Regions from separate parts of the Neobacillus sp. genome, predicted to be linked through region 4. Evidence: riboswitches for the same ligand, from Rfam matches in the RefSeq annotation. Region 4 holds a riboswitch; each other region holds the start of a gene.

Region 1 (4,216 bases), on a different contig from region 4:
ACTGTGTCTACTTCATGCTCCCAATAAATAACTGGTTTTTCATCACTGTCAACAGACATATCAAATGCATAAATATCTCCATTACCAGCGTGAGAAAACTCCAATTTCCCCCTAAGTATCCTTCCATAATCTTCCCCATCTTCTATTAGTTCGTCAGCTAACCTATTTAAATTCTGAAGGAAGTCAATATTCCAATTTATCTCTCCAGAAAATATTTCCTTAAATTCACTGGGTATCATTGTATCTTTAGAAAATGAATAATAAAAGGAAAGTGATTTTCCTACATTATGTAATATGTATTTAAACGAAGGAGGTAGTTGGTACCCTAGTTCCTTTTCTTTAGCCTCTATCTCCTGCATCGTTGCTTTTTTTCCAATTTCAATAGGGTGGACTTTGCCGTTATTGTTTTCAAATTTTTGTAATATTTGCTCCCATTTTGATATAAGAAATTTAATATCCTCCATACTTTTTAACCCCCACTTCGATAGCTTAATTTTAATTATAATTCAATATAGTTTTTGTAAATACCTTCCTATAGTAAACTTACCCGTTTGTTCAATAAGAAAAAAGCTGCCTCTTTGACAGCTCCACTCTTAAACTCTTGCACCCGTTACTTTAAGTGTAAACTTTCACAATCTTGTTTATTTAATAATAAGGCTATGTTAAATCCTAATGTTGATATACGACCAAATGAAAACCGCCTTGTAGAAAAGGCGGTTTATATGACTATCGTACCAGTTAGCGGAACACCTTGTACGGCTATTTCTCCAACTCATATCGGGCCGCGATAATGCCCGACTTGAGCGTTCGGCTGGACAGCAGCTTGAGCCTGATTTTCTCACCGCCGCCGTCAAATACCGATTTTCCGTCGCCCAGGACGACCGGACAAATTGTAAGCAGGAATTCGTCGATCAGGCCGAGCTCAAGCAGCGTCTTCGCCGCTCCCGGGCTGCCGAAGATAACGAGATTTTTGCCAGGCTGCTCCTTGAGTACCTTGATTTCCTCTGCGATATTGTCCTTGATCAACATCGTATTGTTCCATTCCACTTTGTCCATCGTCCCGGAAATGACGATCTTCTTAACATCCTGCAGCCATTTGGCATGCTCCATATCGTGCCTCGACGCATTCGGATTGTCCAGCACCGTGGGCCAGTAGCTCTCCATCATCCGATACGTCGTGCGTCCATAAACGGGAGCTCCGACTTCGGCTACGATCTCCTCGGCGTATTTCTCTAATTCCTCGTTGTACGGAATCCAATCGAGTCCTCCATTAGAATCCGACGCATACCCGTCCAGCGACACATGCATGAACAATACGAGTTTTCTCATGTCCGTTTCTCCTCCGATTTCGAATTTATTTTGTTCGATTTTTTTGGCCGTTGGCCCGCGTTTCATCCTGCTGTTACGTTCATTATAACTCATTACGTTTCGTAAGGTTCAAGTAGAATTATTTTTGAAGACAACAATGTTGCGCGAAACTGCCCCGTTTGTTCAATAAGAAAAGGAGGTGCCGCAACTACCTCCGTTGTTAAACTCAAGCACCCTTTAGTTTAACAAGGGCCATACGCATTTTATTAAATGATTTTTTATCAGTGTACTAGTTAAGGATTGACTAAGAAATATCCTTCTGGTATATTTTTATAAATAATTAAAGTGACTATATTAAAAACTCTTATCCAGAGTGGCGGAGGGACAGACCCTATGAAGCCCAGCAACCTTCAAGTTTTACTTGAAAAGGTGCTAATTTCTGCAGAATTGTTTCTGGAAGATAAGGGGAGGAATGAAATAGTTTGTTATGACCTCTTCTTATTTATTGTAGAAGAGGTTTTTTGTGTTTGGAATATTAACGGAAATAATAAAAAGTTAATGACTATTAGGGGATGATGAGATGAAGGGTGTAAACTTTAGAGAGAGTTCATTAGCATCAGATACGTTAGTAAAAACAAACTTAAAAATACATCTCAACCTGCGGTCTCAGGTACTAAAATGACTAATACTCATGATAATAAAAATGAACCAGTAGTTGAAATCTCCAGTGAAAATAATTTTTGCATCATTTATGTTAGCAAGTATAGAATGAATAAAGAAGTTGGGTTTGGAAGAAAGCTGCTTCAGATCCTTGAAGATTTTCAACTTTATTATAGGCATATACCATCGGGGGTTGATGCTCTTAATCTTGTTTTACATGAAAATCAATTAGATCAGATAATAGAAAGTAAACTAATACAACGGATTAGTACGGAACTTTCGGCAGATAAAGTGACTATTGAACGTAATATTGCTTTAATTATGCTTATCGGAGGAAAAATGCATCATAATGCTGAAAGCATTGCCAGAGCAGCGAGGGTTCTTGCAGAAAAAAGAATTAATATTAAAATGATACATATGAATCAAGGATCATCTCAGATAAGTTTAGTATTTGGTGTAAAGGCTCATGATGAAAAAAGAGCTGTTGCAGCAATCCATAATGAATTTTTTTGCAAGTGTGTCGATTTGAAATATTAATGATTTCCTACAGGTAATAAATGGGCTTCTAATTATGACTAATAGATGCTCCTTTTCTTTTTGTTTTCATTAACGATAACTTCCTATTAAATTAACCTGCCCGTTACTTCAATAAGGAAAAAGCGATCCTCCCTATCGAAGAATCCCACCCGTTATAATAAGAAATATCATTTCACTAACATATAAAGTTAATTTATAGAAATAATAATCAAAAAAGGTGGTATCCTCTAATGAAAAAAATAACTACACTTATTTTTCTATTAGTATCACTATTCTCCATAAACGTTCAATTAGTTTTAGCCGATTCTAAAATTGATGAAGAGCCTTGGAGTAAGTACCCTGATAATTCAGGGATGAAATTCCAAGATGTTGATTCATTTTATAATTCTCTTGATAAAAAATGGTATGTTGAATTTGAAAATGCAAAATTAAATATTCGAGAAAAAACTTATTTTAAAGACCTTAACAAAGTGCTGTCCAAAGCTGACAAGTACGGTAAATCAAGAACTGTTGGAGAAGGTTATCATCCTAAAAGACAAGTATATGTATTTGTATCAGTAAGTAAGGATGGCAAAAAGATGCTCACTGCGGTTTTTGATGCTGAAACTCAGAGACCTATTTCAACAAGTTCAAACTTTGAAAGAAAAAACCCTTACAGCTCCTAAAATGGAGCTGTTATACTTTTTGTATAATTTTTTTACTTACCTACTTCGGTAGTGGAATAAGAAAAAGGGCTGTCGTAGCAACCCCTGCTGTTCAACTAAAGCCCCCGTTACTTCAATAAGGATTCAGTTACTATTACCCCCCACCAGTGTATCTATTATCTCCCATCATATAGTTTGAACTGTCCCCAGGCTTAGCATTTGGATTGATTGGAATATGAGGGTTATTATTGTTTTTCTTTCGTTTCAAGTCGATTATTAAAGCAAATCCCAAAATGCCGAGAATAAAAATAATAAAAAACCAAATTGCAGTCAAATTAAAACACCCCTCTCCCTTACATTATATTCCATAAATTGATTTCCAGCCATTTTAATTTAACCCTTATTAAAGTAACCTGCCCGTTACTTCAATAAGCATAAAGCGATCCTTCGTTATTGAAGAATCGCACCGTTAGTTGAAGTTCAAGGATATGTTTTTAAATGTTTATACCTAATTAGTTCGCCACTTGAATTGACCACAACTTCATCTTCTCCGTAACCCCAATGAGCTCGATAATAAGGGTAAACTTTTAGCGTTATTACATACACACCACCAATCCCACTTAACTGCTTTATTTTAAGCATTTCCGTTTCATACGAAGCCCACGTAAGACCTTTTGGTGCATTTTTGTTATTCTTATATATTTCAATGATTGCTTTATCAATTGGTTCTCTTAGGCAATTTATAAGTGCCAGTTTTAGTGTTTCACATAATTCCGTTTCAGCTTCATTTAATGTTTTTGCATTTGTATTTGTATTAGAAATTACTAAAACCATTACAACCATAAGCAATAATACAATTTTCTTCATAATTATCACCTCATTTTAGTTTCCTAAGAACTAAAATGATTTATTCAACAATCCTGCCACGTTACTTCAATAAGAAAAAATGACCGTAGCCGTTACGATCCTTCTTAAACTCTAGCACCCTTTAGTTGAAGATTGTTAATGTTTCACTGGACCATAAAAGGGGTTTTTATTAATATCTGTTATAAATTCAATTGCTTTCG
Region 2 (4,216 bases), on a different contig from region 4:
TATTTTTATACCCCATTATGCGGTACTTGTCAGCTAGCTTCGAAAATGCTTTTAGTGATTGCTGAGCTGGTAGTCGTGGAAATGGGTAAAATGAACTTAAATTTCCATCCGGAGCTTGCAAAAGATTTGGCGATTGAAAGTGTACCATGCCTACTGTTTGTGCAAGATGGCAGTGTGAAAGAAACGCTTTACGCTTTTCATTCAGTGCCGTTCTTGCTGGAAAAAATAAAAGAATATTTGAATTAAACAGGTGCTTTATGGCATCTGTTTTTTTTGTCGATAGGAAAGTATAACTTTCTATCAGGCATAAGCCTCTGTTCATAGAAATCCGACATAGTTCTGAGGAAAGCTTGGAAAAACTCTACCAAAGCGAATTAATTGTCGAGCAATAATGAAAGGATTCTACTCCCCGCTGCTGAATATAATTAGGTAAATGAAAGTTGACCGGAGTGGTGGATATGATTGAAACCGTTAAAACCTTTCTCGAAAATATCAAAGAGCAGGGGCACGTTCAGCAATTATTATTCCAAGGAGACTTACGAGTGACACTAAATTGTCAGCAGCAAGCCGTTCATTTAGTGATAAAAAATGGCGGGATTTTTATCCTCCAGGGGTCAGAGGAATCGCAGACGAAATATGAAATCAGTGGAAATTTAACCGCAATGGAACAGCTGCTAGCAGGGAAGGAAAGGTTAAGGGTTCTTGAGAAGAATGGACAGTTAAAGGTGTCGGCGCCGTTACGGGTCAAGTTATTGCTCGAATCGATTTTCTTTTTAACAAAGACAGAGAAACCTGAGCTTGCAAAAATAATTTAATCAAAGGTATTGACTCGGAATTAATCTTCCTGTAATGTATTATTTAAATATTCTATCAATAAAAACAATTAAATAAAGCATTCTTATCTAGAGTGGCGGAGGGACTGGCCCTTTGAAGCCCGGCAACCGGTTAATAACACGGTGCTAAATCCAGCAGAGTAATTTTACTCTGGGAGATAAGGAGAGAGACCCCCTCTTCTTATGAAGCGGGGGTTTTGTTTATTACATTGTTAAAAGGAGCGAGAGGAATGGGAGAAAATCAAAAGAAGTATCGTTTTGAAACATTGAGTGTTCATGGTGGGTTGTCTCCAGATCCGGTGACAGGTGCTCGTGCTGTTCCTATTTATCAAAACAATGCCTATCAATTTAAAAACACTGAGCATGCGGCTAACTTATTTGGATTAAAAGAACCTGGTTATATATACACTCGGATACACAATCCAACCACCACTGTTTTTGAAGAAAGAGTTGCTCTATTGGAAGGCGGCGTCGGAGCACTCGCGGTTGCAAGCGGCATGGCTGCGATTACGCTAGCGATATTAAACCTTGCCGAAGCAGGCGATGAAATTGTTTCCGCCGCGAATCTCTATGGTGGAACGTATAATTTGCTTGCTATTACTCTTCCAAAGTATGGAATTAAAGTGAAATTTGTCGATGCGGACAATCCTGAGAATTTCCGCACGGCGATCACAGAAAAGACAAAAGCGGTCTTTGCTGAAACAATCGGTAATCCCAGCTTACGCGTTCTTGATATAGAAAAAGTAGCGAATATTGCCCATGAGGCCGGGGTTCCGTTAATTATTGACAATACCTTTGCTACACCATATCTTTGCAGACCAATTGAGCACGGGGCAGACATTGTCATTCACTCGGCGACAAAATGGCTCTTAGGTAATGGCACAACAACAGGCGGGGTCATTGTCGATGGCGGGAAATTTGATTGGAATTCACCGAAGTTCCCTGGCTTCACGACTCCAGATGCAAGCTACCATGATCTTGTTTATGCCGAGGCTCTAGGTGCAGTCGCATATATTATCAAAGCACGTGTTCAGTTACTACGTGACTTAGGGCCAGCTTTAAGTCCACAAAATTCGTTCCAGTTTGTACTTGGACTTGAAACCCTTCATGTTCGAATGAAGGAGCATGTGGCCAATACAGGAAAGGTTGTGGAATATTTAGTAAATCATCCTGCCGTTGAGTGGGTTTCCTATCCAGGGCATTCATCCCATCCTGATTATGAATTATCCAAAAAGTATTTACCGAAAGGCGCAGGCTCGATGGTTATTTTTGGTATTAAGGGTGGGAAAGAAGCAGGTGCTAAACTGATTGATTCGATTACACTATGGGCTCACGTGGCTAACGTTGGGGATGCAAAAAGTTTAATCATTCACCCGGCAAGTACAACCCATCAGCAATTAGATGCGGAAGGTCTCAAATCGGCAGGAGTATCTGAGGATTTAATTCGCCTGTCCATCGGCATTGAGAATGTCGAAGATTTAATTGAAGATCTCGAATCAGCCATTGAGGCAGCAACCGGTTTGGCTTCATTGAAAGCAAATGCCTAAAATTACCTAATTTAATTTTTCCCAAAATGAAGAAGTTTACGTTGACACCACTTTTTATCCGTGATACGATAATTTTCATAATATAATTACTTAAACATTTTAACGTGTTAATTGAATATAGAATGCTGTTAACTCTTATCAAGAGAGGTGGAGGGATGTGCCCGATGAAGCCCGGCAACCGTCAATATTTATATTGAAATGGTGCCAATTCACACAAAGCGATTGCTTTGGGAGATGGGAGAAAGGATTATTTTCATGATGCCTTTCTGCCTGTGCAGAGAGGCTTTTTATTTTTTAAAAATAGAATCTTTTCGATAAAACAGTCAAAGTCTATATTTACAAGATATGTACCAACAGAATCTTTCAGAATTTTAGGTAAATCGGATAAGAAGCAGGTGATTTAGGTGATTTCAATAAAGAATGTCCGCAAAATTTTTCCTTCCAAACAGGGTGAGTTAAAAGCTGTTGATGATGTGAACCTTGAAGTACAAGCAGGAGAAATTTTCGGAGTAATTGGTTACAGTGGTGCTGGAAAAAGCACCTTGATTCGCATGTTGAATGGACTGGAGCTGCCAACGGAGGGAAGTGTCACCGTGGCTGGACGGGTTATTTCGAAGATTAAGGGAGCTGAGCTTCGGAAGGCACGTCAAGAAATCAGCATGATATTCCAGCATTTTAACTTGCTGTGGTCAAGGACAGTTAGCGAAAATATTGCGTTCCCCTTAGAGATTGCTGGTGTAAACGGAACGCAAAGAAAGAACAGGGTCGCTGAGCTCATTAAACTAGTTGGTCTTGAAGGCAGAGAAAATGCCTATCCATCCCAGCTAAGCGGCGGGCAAAAACAGCGGGTTGGGATTGCTAGGGCACTAGCTAATAATCCAAAAGTATTGCTTTGTGATGAAGCGACCTCAGCACTCGATCCGCAAACGACAGATTCCATTTTGGAATTGTTAGTTGATATCAATAAGCGACTCGGGTTAACGATTGTCTTGATCACACATGAAATGCATGTTATTCGTAAAATCTGCCACCGGGTGGCAGTGATGGAAAGTGGTCGAGTAGTTGAGCTTGGTTCCGTGTTAGATGTATTTAAAAATCCACAGGAGCCAATTACAAAAAGGTTTGTCCAACAGGTAACAGAACCGGAAGAAACGAAAGAAACAATCAAACATTTACTCGAACTTTATCCGTCTGGCCAAGTGGTTCAGCTCTCTTTCATTGGAGAAGCAGCAGAACAGCCATTAATCACAAACATCATCAAGGATTTCAATGTTGTTGTAAATATTCTTCAAGGGAAAATATCACACACGCAAAACGGATCTTACGGAACATTATTTATCCATTTGGATGGGCAATCTAGCGAAATACAGAAAGCCATCGATTATATTCACTCACAGCAAGTAGGCGTGGAGGTGATCAGTAATGGCTAACTTTATGGAAATGGTCAATTGGGAACAATTATTAGAAGCAACACGTGAAACTATTTATATGACTTCCATTTCCGTGTTTGCAACCTTTATTTTAGGATTATTCCTTGGTCTACTTTTGTTTTTAACAGATAAAGGTAATATCTGGGCTAATCGGCCTGTTAATGTTATTATTGCAGGCTTTGTGAATATTTTCAGATCCATCCCTTTTATTATATTAATCGTTTTATTAATTCCTTTTACAAAATTATTGCTTGGGACAATGCTCGGTGCAAATGCGGCGCTACCAGCCCTAATTATTGGAGCAGCTCCTTTTTATGCACGAATGGTAGAAATAGCCCTTAGGGAAATCGATAAAGGTGTTATTGAGGCATCGCAATCGATGGGTGCAACACATTTTCATATCATT
Region 3 (4,216 bases), on a different contig from region 4:
CCCAGAAAATGCCGTTTTCCGTGCTGAGGATTTTGGCACCGACAAGCGGTCCAACCGCATTGGCTACATTATTCATCCCAGCTGAAAAAGCTTCAAACAACCCCATGATTACCACAAGAGCGGCAAGGAATGGAACAGATTTTCGCTCTTCCATCCATCTTTTGAGCCTCTTGTCTTTTAACAGGTAGCAAGCAAGGATGGCAATGACAAAAGCAGCTATAGGTGTAAGGAGCCAAAAAAACATAATCCAGACGAGATTGCTCAGAAATATAGATTGATAAACGATCCCTGCCCCGACCACAGATCCAACAGCAACCTCACTAGTAGAAAGTGGAATTCCAAAGATATTTGCCAAAAATAAAGACAAGGCTGCGGAAGCTAAAACGATCAAGGCAATGGGCACGGTAAAGGTGCTGCTAGGGACAATCCCATTGCCGATTGTTTTGACCACTTCACCACCGCCAAAATAGGCCCCGAGAAATACAGCGATACCGCAGAGAAACAAGGCCAGCCGTTTATTAACCACACCTGATCCATAGGAAATACCCATTGAAGCCGCTGCACCACTCGCTCCAATATTCAATGCAAAAAATAATCCTATCGTAATAGCCAATATTGTAAGCAAAAGAAAATTCCTCCTTTATACCGCATGAACGAGCAGTAATCCCCTTACTTAAAAATTTGATAAAACCTAGAGGGGAATGTGAAGGATTAACGATCTGTAAATACCGATTGGTCTAACCAGCAAATAGTAAAAGGGTGTGCGCCCCCGCTACTATTTGAAGTTTCCATTAGCGATCGTGCAAACCACACTCCGTTTTGTTGCTTCCCGCCCAGCGTCCTGCACGTGAATCACCACTAGCGCCTGTTGGTTGGGTACAAGGAAAACAACCAATGCTCGGGTAGTGATGGTCATGCAATATGTTGTACGGGAGGCCTTTTTTCTTGATGTAAGACCAAACATCATTCCATGTCCAGTGAATCAATGGACAGATTTTAATATTCTGGAATTTTTCATCTTTATTAATGAATTCTGTGTTTGCCCTTAATAGTGACTGTTCTCTGCGAAGCCCCGAGATCCAGGCATGTTTTCCTGCCAACGTCTCTCTTAATGGAATGACTTTTCGGATATTACAGCACTGATTGGGTTCCCTTTTCCATAAAGCCGAACCATATCGTTCCGCTTGTTCGTCGAGACTAAGGTTTGGTTGTTTCCGCTCAATTCTTAACGTCGGGAAACGTTCCTCTATTCTGTCAATGACCTCATAGGTTTCCGGAAAGTGTAATCCTGTATCTAAAAAAACAATATCGGCATCCTGTTTAACCTGCTGAATCAAGTCAATCAACACAATCGCTTCTGCACCGAAACTTGAGGCATATACAATCTCATCCCCAGGATAAGACCGGTAAGCCCACTCTAGTACAGAACGTGCTCCTTTTGTTTCATCATCATAATAAAAACTGTCAGATATTTGGTTCCAATTCTTATAAGTTATAGTTACAGTCATTGCTTCAAACCTCCTATTTACCCACTAAAAAAAGGCAGCCTCCCACGCAGATAAGGTGGAGACCGCCTCTAGTTTTTCTAGTCAGCGATTTTTATTCGAATGAAGACGAACCTTTTCATTTTTCTCAAGTTGCACAATTTTTCCATCTTGGACAATTAGTGTAATTGAGCCAAATTTTAATGCTACCAGCATTTTCTCAAGATATGCAAAGATTTCTTCCCTCTCATCTGATTTCAGCTTGAATCGCCCTCCTTTTAATAAAACATGAACATTAAGACAGGCGTTATGACTGCTGGTTAACACCTTATCATCCAAAATGAAAATCATTTTGCTGGAATTAGCACCTTGCTTTGCAGGTTGCCGGGCTTCATTGGGCCATTCCCTCAGCCACTCTTGATAAGCGTTTTAATAATTGATGAAATTAATCCTATCATACCAATAGGTTTTATGTAAATAAAAATTTTTTAATTTTTTAAATTTTGGATTTTCATTAACTTTTTTACCTTTATTGTAATAAGGTGGAGGGCGATGTCCATGTTAGAAAGCATTTTCATCAAATTGCCTATGAGTTTGTTAGGAAGGAATTAGCAATTGATACAATTCAGCAATAAATTGAAAGCACTTTTTTGATTGGATTGTAAAAAAAACGAGCAGTTCCAAATGGAAACTCCTCTCCTTCATAAAATTGTAATACTCTTGTAACGCAACTGTCAGAATGAATTGCTTAATATTTGATATAGTAAATAGTATGAACATTTAGAAAATTAAGGTAAAGTAACTAGAATGAAACTAAATTATTTTAAAAAGAAAGTAGTGATGTAAATGATCAAAAAAATGCTAACACTTTTGAGCTTAATCATCATGCTTGCTGCAGTTGGGAACGATTTATTCATCCAAAAGGTTAATGCGAAATCGTTAGGTGTGTTACAAAATCAAGAGGATTTGAATCCTATTAAGCTACCTACCACTCAAACGAATCAATTATCAGCTGAACCAGAATTTCCTAATTATCAAGGAAACATTGCCAGTATGAAGCTGCTTTCCACGAAGATTCAAGAGGATAATCAGGAAATATTAAAGATAAATAAGTCAGATGTCGATAAACTTGAAGAAGATATTAGTGTTTTAAATGGAAGGTTAACCGCACAGTCAAACAAAGAAGCTACTACCTCTATTGAAAGTGAATACATAAGTACGGTCATCAATGCAGGAAATAAGTATATTGGAAACTCTGTTTATGTGTTTGGTGGCGGAAGAAATGCCAACGATATTGCCAAAGGAAGATTTGATTGCTCCGCCTTTGTTCATTGGGCATTTGCACAAGCGGGTCTCGAAATCGGCTCTAATACAGATGCCATTAAAAAGGAAGGGCGTCAGATTTCTCCACAAGAAATGCAGCCCGGAGATTTAGTGTTTTTTGATACGTATAAAAAAGACGGACATGTAGGTATTTATATTGGAAATGGAAAATTCATTGGCTCACAAAGCTCTACCGGTGTCGCTATAGTAGAAATGACAAATAGTTATTGGAAAAACGCCTTTAAGGGGCATGTCATTCGAATTTAAGAAAAAAGGCTTACTTTTTACAACTGGGAATAACACTGTCTTTTTAAGCTGTTGATTCGCTAAACATGGATCACAGTCACTAGACATCCCGATTGTTGAAAAATGGAATTTTTACGTGAAATTACAACTTTTAGAAACTAGTTTTGTCAATTTAAGTCTATAGAGGAACCAGAAATAGTTTTTTTATCTAGGACCTTAATGTTAGGCCAATTTGGTCTTGTTTAAAGCCCTAATCTCTCCTATTACTATTAAAAAATAGATAAAACCATCTACTATTATGAGATGTTTTCTATCAAGTAAACTGCTAACTTTTTAAAGGACCTTCCCTAATGCCGCACCATTAATAGATGTATAACTTGAAAAGTGAATACTTTTCTTCCCTTGCTTTCATTATTTGGAAGCTAATAAAACTGGGTTTTCCAGCGATTTAGGACTAATTAACTATTATAAATTCAGACTTTTGTATATATTTCGATTATTGAAATAATGTTATCATTTACATGTACATATTACTATTTTAGGAGGTTGATGGATTGAGGAAATTGAAGAGGACTCTCATTTTTTTGGTTAGTTTTTTGACTGTGGCAGTATCTTCGACAGTCTACGCTGCACAACCGGGATTATCAGATTTCCCCCAACCGGTTGACTCCCAGTCTTGGACTCTTCCAAGGGATATGACGTGGAATGATTACCGTCCCGTTCCTGGGGTTGACTGGAACACTGCAAACATTAAAGCAGAAAGGGTCATCAAGGGTACACTAATCATTGTAGATTTCCAAGACAGAGAGTTTATCTTAAGCCAACCTGTAGGCTCGGAGATAGCCGGTAACCCAATTGGTACTGGAAATATACCTCGCAATCAGCTCGGCAAGTTTTGGGAAGATTTTCTCAACAAGCCTTCACCATCTAATAACTACCGAACAGTAAATGAATACTGGAGAGAGAATTCATTCGGTAAGTGGAAGATCGAACTTAAAGCCTTCGGTCCTTATAAAATGGATGGTAATGAATTCGAGGATGGACTTAACGAGTTCGGGCAAACAGTAAACATGCCTGCTGGTTTCAAAGGAAGAAATCTAAGAACTGAGGCAGTTGCAAAAGCTCAAGCTGATATTGCTGCTTCAGGAGAAAAGTTTGATTTT
Region 4 (4,216 bases):
AGGTTAAAATGTCAACCTATTTTTCAAAAATTTCTAAATCACTTATTCTTCTGACGGCTTCCTTTAATTGCTCCTCGGATGATAATAGCCCTACTCGGACATATCCTTCGCCAAATTTGCCAAAGCCTATTCCCGGTGCAACCATGATATGTGCTTGTTCCAGAAGAATAGTGGCAAACTGCTCGGATGAAAACTCCTCTGGTATCTTTAACCAGGCAAAAAATGATCCTTTTGGTGAGCTGACATTCCATCCTAGCGAATGAAGACCCTCAATCAAAACATTTCGTCTACGTTCATACAGATCGTTTAATTCCTTCACACAATCCTGCGATCCCGTTAATGCTTCTGCCGCTGCCTCCTGTACCGCTCCAAATAAACTGACGTATAAATGGTCTTGTAAAAGTTCAATTGCTGAAATGATACTCTCATTACCTATTGCAAAACCAACTCTCCAGCCCGCCATATTAAAGGTTTTGGACAGAGTATATATTTCGATTCCTACCTCTTTTGCACCTTCAGACTGTAAAAAGCTTAATGGTTTATTACCATCAAATCCAATGGCCCCATATGCGAAATCATGAACGACACAAATTTCATGTTCCCGAGCAAGCTTGACGGTTTCTTCGAAAAACTCTGCAGTAGCTGTTGCACCGGTTGGATTATTTGGATAATTGAGGAACATTAATTTTGCTTTGGATAAAGTATCTGTTTTTAGTTCTTGATAATCCGGTAAGAATCTATTTTCCTCTCTTAATGGCATGGTAGCCATTTTCGCCTTCGCTAATGCGACCCCAGACCAATAATCAGGGTAACCTGGGTCGGGAACCAGGATGGTATCACCTGGATTTAAAAAACACTGTGGAATTTCGACTAGACCCGCTTTACCGCCAAATAATATGGCCACCTCTTTATCCGGATCAATGGTAACGCCATATTCCCTTTGATAAAAATCTGCAGCAGCTTGTATTAAGTAACCATGTCCTTGAAATGGCGAATATTTATGGTTTCGCGGATTAGCGGCTGCTTCCTGAAGCTTTGCCACAATATGTGGTGGTGTTGGCTGATCTGGATTGCCTTGTCCTAAGTTAATTACATCATGGCCCTGGGCACTATATTCACCCACTTTTTTAACAAGACCAGCAAAAAATTGTTTTGGCAGACTATTTAAAAGTTCCGATTGTGGAAATTGCATCATTGTTCACACCTGCTTAATTATTTTTCAAATTTTTGTTGAATTTCTAGTCACAAATGTTATAACTTTTATAATACCTTGTAAAGGGAAAATTTCGAAATTTCAAAAGAGGTGAAGATTCTTGAAACTAAAGATTTCTTGTCTACAAATGGATATCGCCTTTGGAAATCCACAGAAAAACTTTGAAATTGCCAACGAGCTTTTTGAAAAAGCAGTTACTGATAATCCAGATATTATTGTCCTTCCAGAACTATGGACAACGGGCTATGATTTGAACCGACTTGCAGAAATTGCAGATATCGATGCTAAACAAACAATCGATTATCTGCAAAAAGTAGCGAAAAAGTACCAGGTTCATTTGGTCGGCGGTTCTGTCGCAAACCAAGGTGAAAATGGAGTAAAAAATACCCTTCTCGTCATCACCAAAAATGGTCAGCTCGTTCATCAGTATAATAAACTACATTTGTTTAAACTTATGGACGAGCATCTCTTCTTTAAGGCCGGTAACGAAAAAGGGTTATTTGAACTTGAAGACCGTAAGTTTGCGGGCATAATTTGTTATGATATTCGGTTTCCTGAATGGATTCGCAGCCATACTTCCGAAGGGGCTGAAGCATTATTTGTCGTTGCCGAATGGCCAGCACTCCGTCTTGCTCATTGGCGCACTCTCCTGATAGCAAGAGCGATTGAAAATCAATGCTTTGTGATCGGATGTAATCGTTCCGGTGACGACCCAAATAACCTATTTGCCGGACACTCTATTATTATTGATCCTTGGGGAGAGGTAATTTCTGAGGCTGGAGCAGATCAGGAAATCATTACGGCTGAAATCGAATTAGATCAAGTAAGAGAAATCCGAAAGCAGATTCCGGTTTTCGAAGATAGGAAACCAGAGTACTATAAATAATACGAAAAGCAGATGCGCGAAGTACACTAGCCTCTTTTTGCTGGAGCTCGAAAGTTATTAAAGAAAAATTTTTAAACTTTAGTATCTTTTTAAAATTATTGACATCTTTCGCTTCATCCTGTTATAGTTTTTTCAGATTGAAAAAATTGAATATTTTATTTACTCTTATCACGAGCTGGCTGAGGGATTTGGCCCTTTGAAGCCCAGCAACCGACCGAAATTCCATTGTGAAATGGGGCGCTTCTTTCGCGCCGGGGGAGGGTCCCCTAAATGGCACGGTGCTAATTCCAACAGAAGGATTGTCTTTCTGAGAGATAAGAGGTGCGAAGAACATCCGTCTTCTAGCCTCTTTCAGATAAGAAAGAGGCTTTTTTAGTGCTGTCACGCACTCACCAAGCCTCCCAATATAGGAGGAGAATTTATGAGTATACTAAATCAATCAACTTACCACCCGCTAACCGAAACAACTGCTATTGAGTTAGCGTTAAATCTTAGTATTTTTTCCGAAGATGCAGAACTATCCTGTAAGGAAATTGGTGATGGGAATCTCAATCTAGTTTTTCATGTTATTGACACACAAGCAGGAAAAAGCATAATCATTAAACAAGCTCTTCCCTATGCTAAAGTCGTGGGGGAAAGCTGGCCATTAACACTAAATAGGGCAAAAATTGAAGCAGATGCATTGAAAACTTTTGGTCGAATTGCCCCAGATTTTGTACCAGAAGTTTACTATACAGATGATGTGCTGGCTGTTACTGTCATGGAAGATCTTTCCCATCTTTTGATTGCAAGGACGGGCTTCATTAACGGTGAAACCTACCCGCTTATTTCTACACATGTTGGTGAGTATCTTGCTAAAACATTATTTTACACATCTGATTATGGATTGGGCCCTGGTAGAAAAAAAGAACAGGTTCAACAATTTATCAATCCTGAGCTCTGCAAAATCACAGAGGATTTAATTCTTACTGATCCCTATTACGATGCAGAAACAAACGAATTTGAAGAAGGTTTACGTCCTATTGTTGTAGATCTTTGGCGTGATGAAGAACTAAAATTTCACGTGAATGTATTGAAAAAAACCTTTTTAACTGATGCAGAAGTTCTCCTTCATGGTGACCTACATACCGGAAGTATTTTTGCGAATAATTCAGAAACAAAAGTCATTGACCCTGAATTTGCTTTCTATGGGCCTGCTGGATTTGATATTGGCCAAGTATTTGCAAATCTTCTTTTCCAAGTAATTGTGAACAATAAGAAGCGAGATCTTTTTGTCGAGCATATTGAAACGGTTTGGGATGTCTTTAAGAATACATTTACAATCCTTTGGGAGACAGAAAATAAAGAGGTTTTAGCACAATCGGCTTCATTCCTTTCCTATAATTTATCTAAATTTTTTGCGGATGCCCTTGGTTTTGCCGGCTGTGAGTTAATCAGGAGAACAATTGGGCTCGCACATGTTGCTGATTTAGACGGAATTAAAGACGAGCAAACTAGATTAGCTGCGAAGCGTAAATCTCTGGAGCTTGGGGGCATCCTTATCAAGCAGAGAAAAAATATTAAGGAACTTGGAGAATTTATCGAAATAGTAAAAGAAAAAATAAACTAGAAAAAAAGCAATCCGAACAAAATCGGGTTGCTTTTTTACTCTGGTTTCGCCCACATTTCCTCCGGGTTTAGTTCATATATCCCATTTTCGCGGTACATGTAATGATTAATAATGAATTCCCTGCGTATTGTCGCATAATCATCATAGAATTGCTTAATATACTCGTTTATTTCTTTTTCACTATACTTTTGACCTATGTTAAGCCCTCGAACCATATGTTCAAACACCATTAATTTCTTCTTCCGTTGAGCTGGAATATTTTTTAATTTTCCTTCCTTTGTGAAGAAATTCTGAATAACCTTTTGTCTCTCTAAACTTATTTCCATCATTTCATCAAGCTCCTCTCCCCTTGTCTCCAGTAACTTTGTGAGCTCCTGCGCCTGTTGTTTAATCATCGATTCATTTAAATAAAAGTAAATAGTATTCTTATCCCTTCTTTCATAAACCACATGGACATCCCGCAATTTTTTAAGGTGATGAGTAATTGTAGGTGCGCTCAGGCCAAGTT

The links. Region 4 has a riboswitch for S-adenosylmethionine ahead of mtnK (S-methyl-5-thioribose kinase). Riboswitches for the same ligand answer to the same signal wherever they lie in the genome.
Region 1: linked by a shared signal. The riboswitch ahead of RTR43_RS22950 (ACT domain-containing protein) and the one ahead of mtnK (S-methyl-5-thioribose kinase) in region 4 are both predicted to bind S-adenosylmethionine.
Region 2: linked by a shared signal. The riboswitch ahead of RTR43_RS00635 (methionine ABC transporter ATP-binding protein) and the one ahead of mtnK (S-methyl-5-thioribose kinase) in region 4 are both predicted to bind S-adenosylmethionine.
Region 3: linked by a shared signal. The riboswitch ahead of RTR43_RS07925 (YezD family protein) and the one ahead of mtnK (S-methyl-5-thioribose kinase) in region 4 are both predicted to bind S-adenosylmethionine.

What each region holds. Positions count from the first base shown of each region.
Region 1 covers NZ_DALZYO010000053.1:1,340-5,555, reverse strand. The annotation lists gene RTR43_RS22960 (SMI1/KNR4 family protein) at 1-464, opposite strand, end outside; gene RTR43_RS22955 (dihydrofolate reductase family protein) at 760-1,329, opposite strand; SAM riboswitch class I at 1,670-1,775, shown strand; gene RTR43_RS22950 (ACT domain-containing protein) at 1,987-2,505, shown strand; gene RTR43_RS22945 (hypothetical protein) at 2,736-3,170, shown strand; gene RTR43_RS22940 (hypothetical protein) at 3,304-3,483, opposite strand; gene RTR43_RS22935 (DUF3888 domain-containing protein) at 3,630-4,016, opposite strand.
Region 2 covers NZ_DALZYO010000001.1:124,830-129,045, forward strand. The annotation lists gene RTR43_RS00620 (thioredoxin family protein) at 1-246, shown strand, start outside; gene RTR43_RS00625 (SCP2 sterol-binding domain-containing protein) at 459-815, shown strand; SAM riboswitch class I at 896-998, shown strand; gene RTR43_RS00630 (O-acetylhomoserine aminocarboxypropyltransferase/cysteine synthase family protein) at 1,064-2,380, shown strand; SAM riboswitch class I at 2,513-2,621, shown strand; gene RTR43_RS00635 (methionine ABC transporter ATP-binding protein) at 2,785-3,810, shown strand; gene RTR43_RS00640 (methionine ABC transporter permease) at 3,803-4,216, shown strand, end outside.
Region 3 covers NZ_DALZYO010000010.1:105,618-109,833, reverse strand. The annotation lists gene RTR43_RS07935 (sulfate permease) at 1-625, opposite strand, end outside; gene RTR43_RS07930 (phosphoadenylyl-sulfate reductase) at 792-1,508, opposite strand; gene RTR43_RS07925 (YezD family protein) at 1,590-1,745, opposite strand; SAM riboswitch class I at 1,810-1,911, opposite strand; partial or broken gene RTR43_RS07920 (C40 family peptidase) at 2,703-3,074, shown strand; gene RTR43_RS07915 (immune inhibitor A domain-containing protein) at 3,608-4,216, shown strand, end outside.
Region 4 covers NZ_DALZYO010000021.1:52,996-57,211, forward strand. The annotation lists gene RTR43_RS14160 (pyridoxal phosphate-dependent aminotransferase) at 17-1,195, opposite strand; gene RTR43_RS14165 (carbon-nitrogen family hydrolase) at 1,314-2,099, shown strand; SAM riboswitch class I at 2,262-2,420, shown strand; gene mtnK (S-methyl-5-thioribose kinase) at 2,521-3,708, shown strand; gene RTR43_RS14175 (DUF2087 domain-containing protein) at 3,744-4,216, opposite strand, start outside.